4 regions of the Rhizobium rosettiformans genome follow, and region 2 is predicted to be linked to each of the others. Evidence: riboswitches for the same ligand, from Rfam matches in the RefSeq annotation. Region 2 holds a riboswitch; each other region holds the start of a gene.
The links. A riboswitch is a leader RNA that binds a small molecule or an ion and turns the genes downstream of it on or off. The one in region 2 is predicted to bind cobalamin.
Positions count from the first base shown of each region.

Region 1 (3,330 bases), 1.0 Mb from region 2:
CGTCAACCCGGAAATGCCGGTGCTCTGCGGCGTCGCGATCGGCGAGATCGACGACTATGCCCGAATCCAGGAGCAGATGGGCCCGGCGGTCGCCGAGCGGTTCCTGATGCAGGTCGCCAAGGTGCTGGAAGCCGTCTCCGGCGGTGGCGATCTCGCCTGCCGCTTCGATGCAGGCCGCTTTGGTCTGCTGCTCTACACGTCCGACCAGGAAGAGATCAGCCGCGTCGTCGAACTCGTCCGCGCCAAGCTCAAGGCCACCAATTTCGTCGGCTCGTCGACGGGTGCGCGCATGGGCCAACTCGGCATGTCCTTTGGCATCTGCTATTCCGAACAGGCCCCGAACGCCTTCGACTTCACCAACTTCGCCGAAAAGGCGCTCGCCACATCCAAGGCAGCCGGCGGCGATACCGTGACGATCTACGGTGCAAGCGATTATGTCTCGAAGGATTGGCTGCTCTACAAGAAGAAGCCGGTCGGCGGTTTCGGCGCCTGAGCGTCGAAGTCCACTTTCAAAGTTTTGCGATGATCTTCCTGAGCTCGGCGTCTCGTGCGCCGAGCATCAGCACGTTTCGCAGCGCCTCTTTCGGATCCACGGTCTGGAACAGCAGCCCGTTGTCGCGGACTGAACGGTCGATGGTCATCGACTTGGCCTCTGCTTCCGGCTTGATCGCCACGGCGAAATACATTCGTCCGTAATTCTGCTTGATCTGCTCGAAGAACACCTCTTCGCCACCGAGTTCGGCAAAGAAGTTGGCGATGTAGAAGGCCCATTTGACATCGGCATACTGCGCGAAGTTCGTGCGCGCCGCCGTCACGTGACAGTAGCCCAGATGCGGGCTGTTGTTTAGCGTGCGGTGGAAAATGACCTTGGGAAACTTGATCGAGCGATGGAAGGCGTTGATCCGCTCATGCGTCGTCTCGGCGGCCCGCTCGAGCCGGCGCCCGGTACGCGCAGCCACTTCCTCGTAGGTCAGATACCGGCGTTCGTCCGGCAGCCAATCCTCGCGGCTGCGCGAAATCCGTCCGGTTCGAAGGAATTCGGTATGGACGGCCTTGGATGGCGACGGCGGCTTCGTTTCCGCTTTCGGAGCCGCGTAGTATCTGAGTTTCTGCATCTTGACGCTCTGACGGTACCCGGACTGATTGCTTGAGCTTAACGCAGCATGGTTAATCATGATTTGATGGTATTCTACATCGGCGAGATTTCGCGAGGCTTGCCGCAGTGCAATTCCGGAGAATGGCCTTGAATCGCCCGTTTGCGCCATGATTTCAGCGGCCGGAAAGATGCCGCCGCCACACCCTTCGGAAAACAATGGGAAATTCCCGAAATCTCTCCCCTAGATCGCCATCTGTGCGATGTCGCAAACGATTTGGGCCGTGTCGTTCCGCAATGCAGCGCAGCCCTGCGCCCTGTGATTAGATGCAGGCAAGCTCGAGGTGCTGCCCTGCTAGGGAGGGTGGGAAATCGGGAAGCCGGTCAAAATCCGGCGCTGCCCCCGCAACGGTGGTGGAGAATGCGTTTTGGCACAAGGCCACTGGGGGCAACCCTGGGAAGGCGCCGACGCGGTCCGCAAATGGACCACTCCTGAGCCCGGAAACCAGCCTCGGCAGACGGACATTTGAGGTTGCGGAGGGCGACCGGAGATAGCCATGCACACCGCCTTCTTAAGGCGGGCGCTGTGCTCTCTTCTCCCCCGAATTTTTGAAACACGAGGACGACATGGACCTGCAGGCCAACGTGCTGCGCCAGCTGAAGAACCGCCGCGAGGGTTTCTCCCTTGAGCAACCATTCTACATCGACCAGGACTATTTCAAGCTCGACATGGAGATGATCTGGTATCGCGACTGGCTGTTCATCGGCCATGACTGCGAGATCCCGCGCGCCGGCAACTATTTCACCGCCCAGATCGGCGACTATCCCGTCGTCATCGTGCGCGGCAAGGATCAGGTCATCCGGGCCTTCCACAACACCTGTCGCCACCGCGGCCACCGCGTCTGCACCAAGGACAAGGGCGCTGCGGCGAAGCTCGTCTGCCCTTATCACAACTGGACCTATGACCTTGACGGTTCGCTGGTCTTCGCCCGCCAGATGGGCGAGACTTTCGACAAGGCCGAATTCGGCCTGAAGACCTTGCATTGCGAAAGCGTCGGCGGCTACATCTTCGTCTGCCTCGCCAATGAGCCTGCCGATTTCGCGCCCGTCCGCGCTTCCATCGAGCCTTATCTCCGACCGCATCGCCTCTGGGAAGCCAAGGTCGCCCACAAGAACACGATCATCGAAAAGGGCAACTGGAAGCTCGTCTGGGAAAACAACCGCGAATGCTACCACTGCGCCGGCAACCATCCGGAGCTCTGCCGTACCTATCCGGAAGCCCCGACTGCAACCGGCGTCCAGGGTGCAGGCGATGATCCGTTCATTTCCGAGCACTGGGCGCGCTGCGAAGCCGCAGGCCTGCCGTCCACGTTCAACATGGACCCGTCGGGCCAGTTCCGCACCGCCCGCATGCCGCTGATAGAGGATGCCGAGAGCTACACCATGTCCGGCAAGCGCGCCGTGAAGAAGCCGCTCTCCGCCGATGTGCCGATCAGCCATATCGGCACCATGCTGCTCTTCCACTATCCGACGACCTGGAACCACATTCTCGGCGACCACGCGATCTCCTTCCGCGTCCTGCCGATCTCGGCGGAGGAAACCGCCGTCACCACCACCTGGCTGGTCAACAAGGATGCGGTCGAAGGCGTCGATTACGACTTGGAAGAGCTGACCCATGTCTGGAACATGACCAACGACCAGGACCGCTCGATCGTTGAAGAGAACGCCTTTGGTATCCGCTCGCCGGCCTATGAGCCCGGTCCCTATTCCGTCGATCACGAAGGTGGCGTCATGCAGTTCGTCGAATGGTATTCCAACTTCATGATGGGCCGCCTGCAGGGCGACAAGGCCCGCCTGTCCGTGGTGGCGTGAGATGAACATCGCCGTCACCCAGTATCGCCATGTCGATGAGATGCGCCCCTGGTCCGACCGAGAGCATCTCTTGGAATGCGTCGCCGTCACGCCGGAAGCTGCCGACGTGATGACCTTCACCTTCAAGCCGAACAAGCCGGGCCTCTGGTTCCGTTATCTGCCCGGCCAGTTCGTGACGCTCGAGATCCCCGTCGGGCCAGAGCCGGTCATGCGCACCTACACGCTCTCCTCCAGCCCCTCGCGTCCCTATACTGTGGCCGTGACTGTCAAGGCGCAGAAGGAGAGCATCGGCACCCGCTGGATGCTCGACAATCTGAAGCCCGGCATGGCGCTGAAGGCCTTCGGCCCGCTCGGCGACTTCTCCT
Region 1 covers NZ_CP032405.1:2,492,079-2,495,408, forward strand. Annotated here, with positions in the region: gene D4A92_RS11970 (GGDEF domain-containing protein) at 1-493, shown strand, start outside; gene D4A92_RS11975 (DUF6656 family protein) at 510-1,115, opposite strand; cobalamin riboswitch at 1,419-1,621, shown strand; gene D4A92_RS11980 (aromatic ring-hydroxylating oxygenase subunit alpha) at 1,721-2,965, shown strand; gene D4A92_RS11985 (hybrid-cluster NAD(P)-dependent oxidoreductase) at 2,967-3,330, shown strand, end outside.
Region 1: another riboswitch for cobalamin. It lies ahead of D4A92_RS11980 (aromatic ring-hydroxylating oxygenase subunit alpha); the one in region 2 lies ahead of D4A92_RS06935 (ABC transporter ATP-binding protein).

Region 2 (3,330 bases):
CGATCGCCTCGTCCTCGCGACGGGTTCAAAATACAACTATTTCGGTAATGAGGACTGGCAGAAACATGCGCCGGGGCTGAAATCGATCCACGAAGCCCGGCAGATCCGTCACCGCCTCCTCCTCGCCTTCGAACAGGCCGAGCGAAGCCAGGACGAGGCAGAGCAGCGCCGCCTCTTGACCAGCGTGGTCATCGGTGGTGGCCCGACCGGCGTCGAGATGGCCGGCGCCATTTCAGAACTCGGTCGCTTCATGATCGAGCGCGACTTCCGCAGCCTGCGACCGGAGCAGCATCATGTCGTACTCGTTGAGGCCGGTCCGCGTATTCTGGCAACCTTCCCCGAGAACCTCTCGGATTACGCGGCCGACTACCTCCGGAACATCGGCGTGGATATCCGGCTGAACACGCCCGTCGAAGACGTGACCGCCGAGGGCGTGCAGGTGAAGGACAGATTCCTGCCGGCGAGCTGCATCGTCTGGGGAGCCGGCGTGAAGGCATCACCGGCCGCTGACTGGCTTGGCATCTCGCCGGGCCCGGGCGGGCGCCTACCGGTGGCGCGGGACCTCTCGGTGGATGGCTTAGAGGGAGTCTATGCCATTGGCGATACCGCGCTGGCTTTGGACGAAGATGGCGAAGCATTGCCCGCCCTCGCTCAGGTGGCCAAACAACAGGGCACGTTCCTCGGCAAAGCGCTCAAAGCCAGCCTCCTAAAGGGTGCGGCAGTGCCGAACTTCCGCTTCCACAACCGCGGCAATACGGCGGTCATCGGCAGAAACGCAGCCATTTTCGACTTCGGTACCTGGCAGCTCAAAGGCCGCTTTGCCTGGCTGCTCTGGGCGATCGTCCATGTCTATCTGCTGGTCAATTTCGAGAAACGCCTGCTTGTGAGCGTTCAGTGGATCTGGCGTTACACCACCCGCCAGAGAGGCGCGCGCCTGATCGACGAAAACTTCATCGCCCCTGACAAATAGCGGCTTTCATTGACGAGCTGAGGGTAGACGCTGTTTCACAGTAGACAACCCAATCTGAGATCTATAGACGTTACGATATTACATAACCAAGAAGATCGAGGCTTGACCGCCAGGGGCTGCAGGTCCTATGCAAGCAGTGACGGTTCCCCGCCGGATGACTCCGAGGGGATTAATAGGGAACACGGTGAGGACGACCCAATAGGGACCAAGACCGTGGCTGCCCCCGCAACTGTAAGCGGATTGCTGTCCATTCTCGCGGCGTGAAAGCGCCGGGCCACTGCGGGTCACCGTGGGAAGGCAAATGGAGAGCGCATATCCGTGAGCCAGGAGACCTGCCGTCAAGTGAAGAGAACGAAGCGGACGGGGTGTTCCGATGGATACGAACTGGCTTTTGCGCCGCGCCTCCTGGCGCGCCGACCACACGCCATTTTGCCTCCGGAGAAATCCTGCGGAGGAACGGCATGCATTACCTTCCAGATCATGACGCGCAGGGACGGGCGATCGGCCTTGGCCATGGCGTAACGCTCGGCGTTTCGTCGTTCGATGAGGTCCGCCCATGAGCTGTACCAGCAAGGGCTGCCCGATCCGGGTCACCGATATCGGTTGGGGGCCGAAGTCATCCCAGTTTTTGGTCCGAGGCGTTTCCTTCTCCCTCGATGCCGGCGACCGGCTGGCAATCGTCGGGCCGAACGGGGCTGGCAAGACCACGCTTCTGCGCTGCCTCTATCGCGGTGTTAGCCCGCTGGAGGGGCGCGTCGAGGTCGACGGTCAGGATATCTGGCAGATGAGTGCCCGCCAGCTTGCCCGTCGGGTGGCGGTCGTTCTGCAGGAAATGCCGGGCGACTTCCCGTTCACCGTCCGCGACGTGGTGATGATGGGGCGCGTTCCCTGGCGCGAAGGCCTTGCGGGCTGGAGCGAAGAAGACCGAGCCGAAGCAGAGCACGCGCTCGATCATCTCGATCTGCTGCGGCTGGCGAACCGGCAGTTCTCGACCTTGTCGGGAGGTGAGAAGCAGCGTGTCCTGGTGGCACGTGCGCTGGCGCAGAAGCCTGAAATCCTCATACTCGACGAGCCGACCAACCATCTGGATATCCGCCACCAGCTCGAGATCCTCGATCTGCTCGGCGCTTTGAACCTGACGATCATCACGACCCTGCACGACATTAACCTCGCCGCCGAGTTTGCAACGCATATTGCCCTGATGCATGGCGGCCGGATGAATGCGTTCGGCCCACCGGAAGCTGTTTTGACCGAACAGGCCCTGTCCGGAACCTTCGGTGTCCTCGCCGCCCGTCAACAGGCGGAGGGCGCTCGATCCCATCGTTTTTCCTTTTCCCTTGCCTTGACCTGATTTTGAAAGGATCCGCCCATATGGCTTCCCGTCTTCTATTGTCTGCTACGCTCTTTGCCTCGGTCTTCGCCGCCTCCTCGGTCTTCGCCGCCTCCTCGGCCTTCGCCTATCCTGTCACGGTCAAGAGCTGCGATCGCGAGGTCACGTTCGACGCCCCTCCGGCACGTGCGATCTCCAATGACGTCAACCTGACCGAGATGATGCTGGCCCTGAAACTGCAGGACCGCATGGTCGGTTACACCGGGATCTCCGGTTGGAAGACGCTGGATGAGGGGCTGCGGGAAGGTGTGAAGGAGTTGCCGGAGCTTTCGCCGAAATACCCGACGAAGGAAGTGCTGCTGAACGCCGATGCCGATTTCTACTTCGCCGGCTGGAACTACGGCATGAAGGTTGGCGGCGAGGTGACGCCCGAAACGCTCGAGCCCTTCAAGATCAAGGTCTACGAGCTGACGGAGTCCTGCATCCATATCATGGCGAAGAACAAGCCGACGATGGACGACATGTTCGTCGACCTGCTGAACCTCGGCAAGATCTTTGGCGTCGAGGACCGCGCCGAGGCCCTGGTTGCTGGCTACCGCAAGCAACTGGACGACATCACCACCCGCATCGGCGGCATCGAAAAGCCGGTCCGCGTCTTTGTCTATGATTCCGGCACCGAGAAGCCCTTCACCTCGGGTCGCTTCGGCATTCCGACCGCAATGATCGAAGCCGCAGGCGGCGTGAACATCATGGAAGACGTCGAAAAGAGCTGGACGGAAGTGTCCTGGGAGCCGGTCATCGAGCGCAATCCGGAAGTCGTCGTCATCGTCAACTACGGCGATGTCACGGCCGAACAGAAGATCGCTTTCATGAAGGAAAACCCGGCCTTCAAGAATCTCGATGCCGTCAAGCAGGATCGCTTCGTGGTGCTGGAATATGTTGAGGCAACACCGGGGCCGCGCAATGTCCAGGCAATCGAGCGGCTCGCAAACACCTTCCATCCGCGCAACATGTAATCCGCAAGGCGGGA
Region 2 covers NZ_CP032405.1:1,472,203-1,475,532, forward strand. Annotated here, with positions in the region: gene D4A92_RS06930 (NAD(P)/FAD-dependent oxidoreductase) at 1-970, shown strand, start outside; cobalamin riboswitch at 1,094-1,324, shown strand; gene D4A92_RS06935 (ABC transporter ATP-binding protein) at 1,527-2,321, shown strand; gene D4A92_RS06940 (ABC transporter substrate-binding protein) at 2,342-3,316, shown strand.

Region 3 (3,330 bases), 2.1 Mb from region 2:
TTCACGGCGGAAGAGCGCAGCTACATCTTTGCTGTCGGAGCGCATGACAATCAGGATGGCGGTGTTTACCGGACGCTCTCAAGCGCAGCCTACTTCCTGCCTTCGATGGCGATCGGCTGCTACGGTCTGTGGGACGGGAGCTTCAAGATGCTCGGCATCGGGTTCCTCACGCTGATCGTCAGCTTGATCTGGGGTTTCTACACCGAATGGCGCAATGCTCACATTGAGCAGACGGGCCGGGCGATCTTCGCCAAACTGCGCCAGACGATGGAAAATCGCTCAGGTGCTGATTGATTCTTCCAAGGAGACCATGATGCGCAGTTCGGTCGAGATCTACGATATGACGACCCGAGAATGCGAGGTCGTCTGGCAGACGGATGACCTCGTCGAGGCGCCCAACTGGTCGCGCGATGGCGAGTTTCTGGTCATCAACGGCGATGGTCTTCTTTATGCGTTGCCGCTCGATGAAGACGATCCCGAACCGGAACTGATCGACACGGGTTTTGCCGTGCGTCTCAACAATGATCACGGGATCTCGCCGGATGGCGCCTCGATCGCTTTCTCCGACCATACGCTCTTCGGCAAGTCCTGCATCTATCTGCTGGGTGATGGTGACGACGAGCCGCGCCAGGTCACCGACAAAATGCCATCCTACTGGCACGGCTGGTCGCCGGACGGTAAGGAGCTTGCCTATTGCGGCGAGCGCAACGGCGCCTTCGATATCTATACCATCTCGACCAAGGGCGGGGCCGAGCGGCGGCTGACGAACGGCGAAGGGCACAATGATGGTCCCGATTATACGCCTGATGGTCAGTGGATCTATTTCAACTCCAGCCGGACCGGCACCATGCAGATCTGGCGCATGCGCATCGATGGCAGCGACCTGCAGCAGCTGACCTCAGACGGTTATGGTGACTGGTTCCCGCATCCCTCTCCGGATGGGAAGAAGGTGCTCTTCCTCTCCTACGATGCCGATGTCGAAGGCCATCCGCGCGACAAGCAGGTACGGCTTCGGTTGATGGATGCCGATGGCGGCAATGTCGAAACACTCATCGAGTTCTTCGGCGGTCAGGGCTCGATCAATGTGCCGAACTGGGCGCCGGACGGATCGGCTTTCGCCTTTGTCCGCTACTTCCCGGTCGAGGCCTGAGCCTGTCGCATTCGGGTCTGTCCCGCTGCTGGTTCTTGCGGTATTGATCCTAAGTCAGGTGCTTGCCGTTAGGTGAGAGAATCGGGAAGCCGGCGAAAATCCGGCACGTGCCCAACGCTGTGAGGCGGACTTGATGCGCAAGGGGAAACCCGGCCACTGGAGCGATCCGGGAAGGCGCGCATCCTGGATGATGCCCAGTCAGAAGACCGGCCTGGCGAGATAGACCTTTCCCGCGTGGACGGCGGGTGGTTGCGCATTGTGGGGATTACGATGCACGACAGACCGAACGAGTTCCTCGTCCGGACGGCGCCTTTCGCCGATCAGGATAAACAGGCCGTCTACCGGGCCATTCACACGCGACGCGATGTCCGCGACCAGTTCCTTTCCGATCCGCTGCCGGACGACCTGGTACGACGACTGCTTGAGGCGGCGCATGCCGCTCCCTCCGTGGGCTTCATGCAGCCATGGAGTTTCCTGCTGATCCGCTCTGCTCGAAAGCGCGAGGCGATCTGGCAGGCGTTCCGACGGGCGAACGAAGAGGCGGAGGCGATGTTTCCGGTCGAGCAGCGCGACGCCTATCGATCGCTGAAGCTGGAAGGCATCCGCAAGGCGCCGCTCAACATCTGCGTCACTTGCGATCCGGATCGTGCGGGGCCCGTTGTGCTTGGACGGACCCATGATCCCAGAATGGACGCTTTCTCGACTGTCTGCGCCATCCAGAATCTCTGGCTTGCCGCCCGTGCGGAAGGGGTCGGGCTCGGCTGGGTCAGTATTTTCCACGAATCGGAGGTGAAGGCGCTCCTTGGCATTCCGGAGCGGATCCAGATCATTGGCTACCTCTGCCTCGGCTATGTCGACGAACTCTATGCGACGCCGGAGCTTGAGGTAAAGGGATGGCGCAAGCGAATGCCGCTCGACGATTTGATCTTCGAGGAGAGCTGGGGGCAGATCGCGGAACGGCCGATCACTCCTGCAGCGGCTGTGGACCTGATGTCGCCGGGTTCCTGAGATCGATCGTTCCCTTGTCGGAAGGGAGGAAGGCAGGGCCAACGCGGCGGACGTTGAGGCTGGCCTCATCCAGTACGCGCTCCGTAGCAGGTACAGTCGCCGACGCAGCCTCTCTTTTTCTCGGTGCAACTTCGATGACGGAGGACTGGTAGTCCGGCACGGCCGGACGTGGCGTCATGCGCTGGTAGTATTGCTGAAGGTTGCAGGCGCAGGCGGGTTCCGCATCGCTGCGCCGGTTGCGGTAGAGGAAGGCGTTGGGCAGATCGCGATAGGGGCGACCGCTGACTGCCGAGATCATGTCCACGGTCTCGCTGCGCTCCGGCGCGTGGAAAAACAGCTCCGTCTCCGTGCCAGGACACATCTGCTGGCATTGCGCCGCATCGCGGGCGAAGTTCATCGCCGAGGTCTGTGACGAGATCGGGAAGAAACCGCCATCGCAGGTACGCACACACAGCGTGCGCACATTGCCGCTGGGCATCATGCTGATCTGCGGGGGCGGTGCGGAATAGGCGGCTTCGGCTGCCCGGTCCGGGCGATAGGGTTCCGTCAGCGTGTCGAGGTAAGGGATGCGTTCGGCGTCCTCCGGGTAAGCCGCTTGATCCGGTCCGCAGCCATTCGCTTCAAGTGCTGTGACCAGGGCTGCTCGCGCATCTTCTGCGCGGTTCTCGCGGAGATCGGCAAGTCTTGCCGCCAGGATGTCGCGATTGGCCTCCATCCGGGAGATTGCTGATGCCAGATCGCTGCAGTCATTGCCGCCATCCGGGCGGATCTGGACTATGGAAGAGGTCAGGCAGCGCAGCCGCCGCTGATCCTGGCGCGCCTTGCGCAGTTCGAGGTTCTGCTGGGCTATGGCACTGGCATAGCTGTTGATTTCAGGCGACTGTCCGCCCTGTTCGACCAGAACCAGCCTGTCGCGCAGTCGCTCGCAGAGCGCCGAGGCTTCAGCCCCGTTCGGCAGCGCGCTGCCGAGGGCGATCAGCAAGGCAATGGAACTGACTATCCTGCTCGGCACATCCGGATCCCAGTTGTCGTTTGCAAGGCATATGACGACCCTTGTGATCTGAAGATAGCCGAGTGACGGCCAAATGAAAATGACGGATGACGTGGCGGAAGCACGAGCGGCCATCCGCCATGTCTCGCGTCAGGCGGCCTGCGCTGCCGTCAGGGTCATC
Region 3 covers NZ_CP032405.1:3,784,378-3,787,707, reverse strand. Annotated here, with positions in the region: gene D4A92_RS18580 (hypothetical protein) at 1-294, shown strand, start outside; gene D4A92_RS18575 (TolB family protein) at 314-1,150, shown strand; cobalamin riboswitch at 1,190-1,379, shown strand; gene bluB (5,6-dimethylbenzimidazole synthase) at 1,421-2,158, shown strand; gene D4A92_RS18565 (DUF2865 domain-containing protein) at 2,115-3,170, opposite strand; gene D4A92_RS18560 (acyl-homoserine-lactone synthase) at 3,300-3,330, opposite strand, start outside.
Region 3: another riboswitch for cobalamin. It lies ahead of bluB (5,6-dimethylbenzimidazole synthase); the one in region 2 lies ahead of D4A92_RS06935 (ABC transporter ATP-binding protein).

Region 4 (3,330 bases), 1.9 Mb from region 2:
GAAATAGGTTTCGATGCGGGTGCCGACGGCCTGGATGACGAGGCGCATCGGCTTGCCCGGCACGTCGATGAAACCTTTGAGGCGCAGGATGTCGTGTTTCTCGATCACAGGCTTCAGGCGATCGATGAAATCGGACGCGTCTTTGATCGCACCAAGCTTCAGGACGAAGCTTTCAAATTCGTCGTGATCGTGATGATGATCGTGGTCTTCGCCCGAGGCATGCAGCGCCTCGTGCTCCAGCTCGTGATGCGACTTCCGGTTCTCGATGTCGTCTTCGGTGCTGGCGCCAATGCCGAGCAGCACGAGCGAGGGCACTTCGCCGTTCTTCGCCTCGATCATCGAGGGCTTGCGGCTGGTGCGGCCAGTCACCTCGGCGCGTACGGCGGCGATGCCGGCGGCATCCAGCAGATCTGTCTTGTTGAGGACGATCAGGTCGGCGCAGGTCAGCTGGTCCTCGAACAGTTCCTCGATCGGGCTTTCGTGGTCGAGATTGTCGTCCTCGGCGCGCTGGGCAGCAACCGCATCGTGGTCATCGGCGAAACGACCGGCGGCAACAGCCGCGCTGTCGACGACGGTAACAACACCATCGACAGTGACGCGGGTGCGGATATCCGGCCAGTTGAAGGCGGCGACCAGCGGCTGCGGCAAAGCGAGACCTGAGGTCTCGATGACGATATGGTCGGGCTTCACGTCGCGGTCGAGCAGCTTCTGCATGGTCGGCACGAAGTCGTCGGCAACCGTGCAGCAGATGCAGCCATTGGTGAGTTCGATGATGTCGTCTTCGGTGCAATTGTCAGCGCCGCAACCCTTCAGCACATCGCCATCGACGCCGAGATCGCCGAATTCATTGATGATCAGCGCGATCTTCTTGCCGCCGGCATTCATCAGCATGTTGCGGATGATGGTGGTCTTGCCGGCCCCGAGGAAGCCGGTGATGACGGTGGCGGGGATCTTTTGCTGCAACATGGTTCAACCCTTCATTTTCAACGGCAAGCCCGCCGCGATAAAATAGACTTCAGCCGCCTCTGCGGCGATGGCTTGGTGGAGACGGCCGGCATGGTCGCGGAAGGCGCGGGCCATCTTGTTTTCGGGCACGATGCCGAGGCCGACTTCATTGGAGACGAAGATGATGGTGGCCTTGAGTTCCCCAAGACTGGCGGCGAGTGCCGCGCTGTCTGCGTCGACGTCACGGCCTTCCTCCATCATCAGATTGGTGACCCAGAGCGTCAGGCAGTCGACGAGGATCACCCGCTCGGGCTTGTCGAGCGTCTTCAGTACCCCGACGAGATCCAGCGGCTCCTCATGCGTCGTCCAGCCGTCATTGGCTCGGTCGGCCTTGTGGCTCTCGATGCGGGCGCGCATCTCGTCGTCCCAGGCACGGCCAGTGGCGAGGTAAAACCTGTCGAAGCGCGTATCGCGCGCTAATCCCTCGGCAAAGCGTGACTTGCCCGAGCGTGCGCCACCGAGAACCAGGATGGATCGGGATTGGGATGCGGTCATGGAGTGCCATGGCCCCCAACCGCGCGCAGATGCCCTGCTGCGCATGCATCAAACATGCACGAAATATCAGGAGATGCCCTGCCCGCAGATACGGACGGACATCCACGGGACCGCAAGGACCCGTCGAAACAATGTGTCGCCACGACAACCTCCGTGCTGGCAACGGGGAGACCTCCCCAGTGTGGGCACCATGCCCGTGGATGGCAGGTCTCCTGGCTCGCAGGTCGTGGTCTTTAAAGGACCGTCGGGTTCTCCTCGCCTTCCCAGGGTTAGCTAGCAACACGAAAGAGCGGACGATTCGTAGAATAAGAGGCGTCCTGCCCCGGCTGATCGTGTTGCCACCCCAGTGGCTTTTCCGTCCTGCCGTTTTTCAGCGGCCGGCCGCACCCTGCGACCTGTTGCCACTTGAAACGGCAGAGCGGATGGAGAACCCTCGCTGCAATACAGTCGCGGGGTCGGCTGCGTTCGGCGTGCCCGGTTGGGGTCCACGCCTTCGCATTCCCTTTTGCTCTCCGGACAACATCTCTGCCGTTCGGAAACCATCCAGCACGAGGATTAGGCCGAGGTCGAAGCCGAGTCAATCACAGCTGCGGCGGAGAGCTGCGTCATTGCGCACGAGGGTCGATCAAGGGCTTGCGGAGCAGTCCGGCGTGACGGCTGGGTCGCAATCCGGCCGCAGGCGAATGGTACCCACGGCTCCCTGTTCGACCGGCGTACCCTTGCCGATGTCGGCGGCGCGACGCGCAGGTTGTGCGGGGGCTGCGGGCTGCGGCGGCTGCACCTCGGCCACGGGTGGTGCCGCCATTTCACGCGGTGGCGGAGGAACTGCCGTATTCTGGGTAGTCAGAGCAGAAGGCTTACGCGGCGCCGCCTGCGGCGCTGCCGAGGCAGCGCGTGGCGATGCCGCCCGAGCGTTCGGCACAATTATCGGCGGCGGTTCCGAAGCGAGCCGCGTGGAAATGGTTCGCTGCGGCAGGGGCTTGCGGACACGCGGCGTGGTCAGGGAGAAGGCAAAGCGGATCCGGGCTGCGACCTCTTCCGCCAGCGCCTGACGCGCCCAACGCGGGTCGTCCGTTGGGCTGTTGACGGTGAATACGCCCTGGGCGACCGGTTGCCCGGTTTCGACCGATGTCGCTGTTACCGTGAACTTCGCCTGGGCGAGACGCCGACGGGCGCCCTCGCCAAATCCCAGGCGATCGATCTTGACCAGCAGGACGACGCGCTCGGCACCCGCAGGAGGACGCGTTGCTGCAATCGCAGCGGAGACACGGCGATCGACGCTTTCGATGAGGTCGAGCGGGATGCGCGCATCGGCCATGACCGTCACGTTGCGGACGTAGTAGACCAATGGACGGTCAATGCTGCGCCCGAAGAAGACAGAGCAGGATGCGAGCAGCAGGGCGAAGCCCATGGCGACGGCAATGCGAAGGCTGCAAGCGAACATGACGACCCCGGACAGGTGATTCTGAACCTGCCCGAGAATTCGCCATTTATGGTTAGTGTAGAGTTAACTTGCCGCCTGAAGGGTCGCGAAGAGTGACGCTGCCGATGCGAACTCGCCGTAACGGGCCTCACGACGCGCTTCGGCTTCGGCATCAGAACCCCAATGCTCGATGGTCCAGTCCTCGTCGAGATGGGCAAGCGACCAGACTTCGTCCAGATCGAAGGCGCCCTCGGCAAAGGCAAGGGTCAGCACAGCCGAGCCCGTCAGCGTGGTTACCACGTTGAGGCAGGAGATCTGGAAAGTATCGCGGTAACGCTCGAGAGCGCGCGCGTAAGCAGCAATGGCTTCCTTCGGTTGCTCCTGATGCATCACGCCCTCGACGAGGA
Region 4 covers NZ_CP032405.1:3,365,452-3,368,781, reverse strand. Annotated here, with positions in the region: gene cobW (cobalamin biosynthesis protein CobW) at 1-966, opposite strand, end outside; gene cobU (bifunctional adenosylcobinamide kinase/adenosylcobinamide-phosphate guanylyltransferase) at 970-1,500, opposite strand; cobalamin riboswitch at 1,686-2,059, opposite strand; gene D4A92_RS16530 (hypothetical protein) at 2,126-2,944, opposite strand; gene D4A92_RS16525 (ATP12 family chaperone protein) at 3,008-3,330, opposite strand, start outside.
Region 4: another riboswitch for cobalamin. It lies ahead of cobU (bifunctional adenosylcobinamide kinase/adenosylcobinamide-phosphate guanylyltransferase); the one in region 2 lies ahead of D4A92_RS06935 (ABC transporter ATP-binding protein).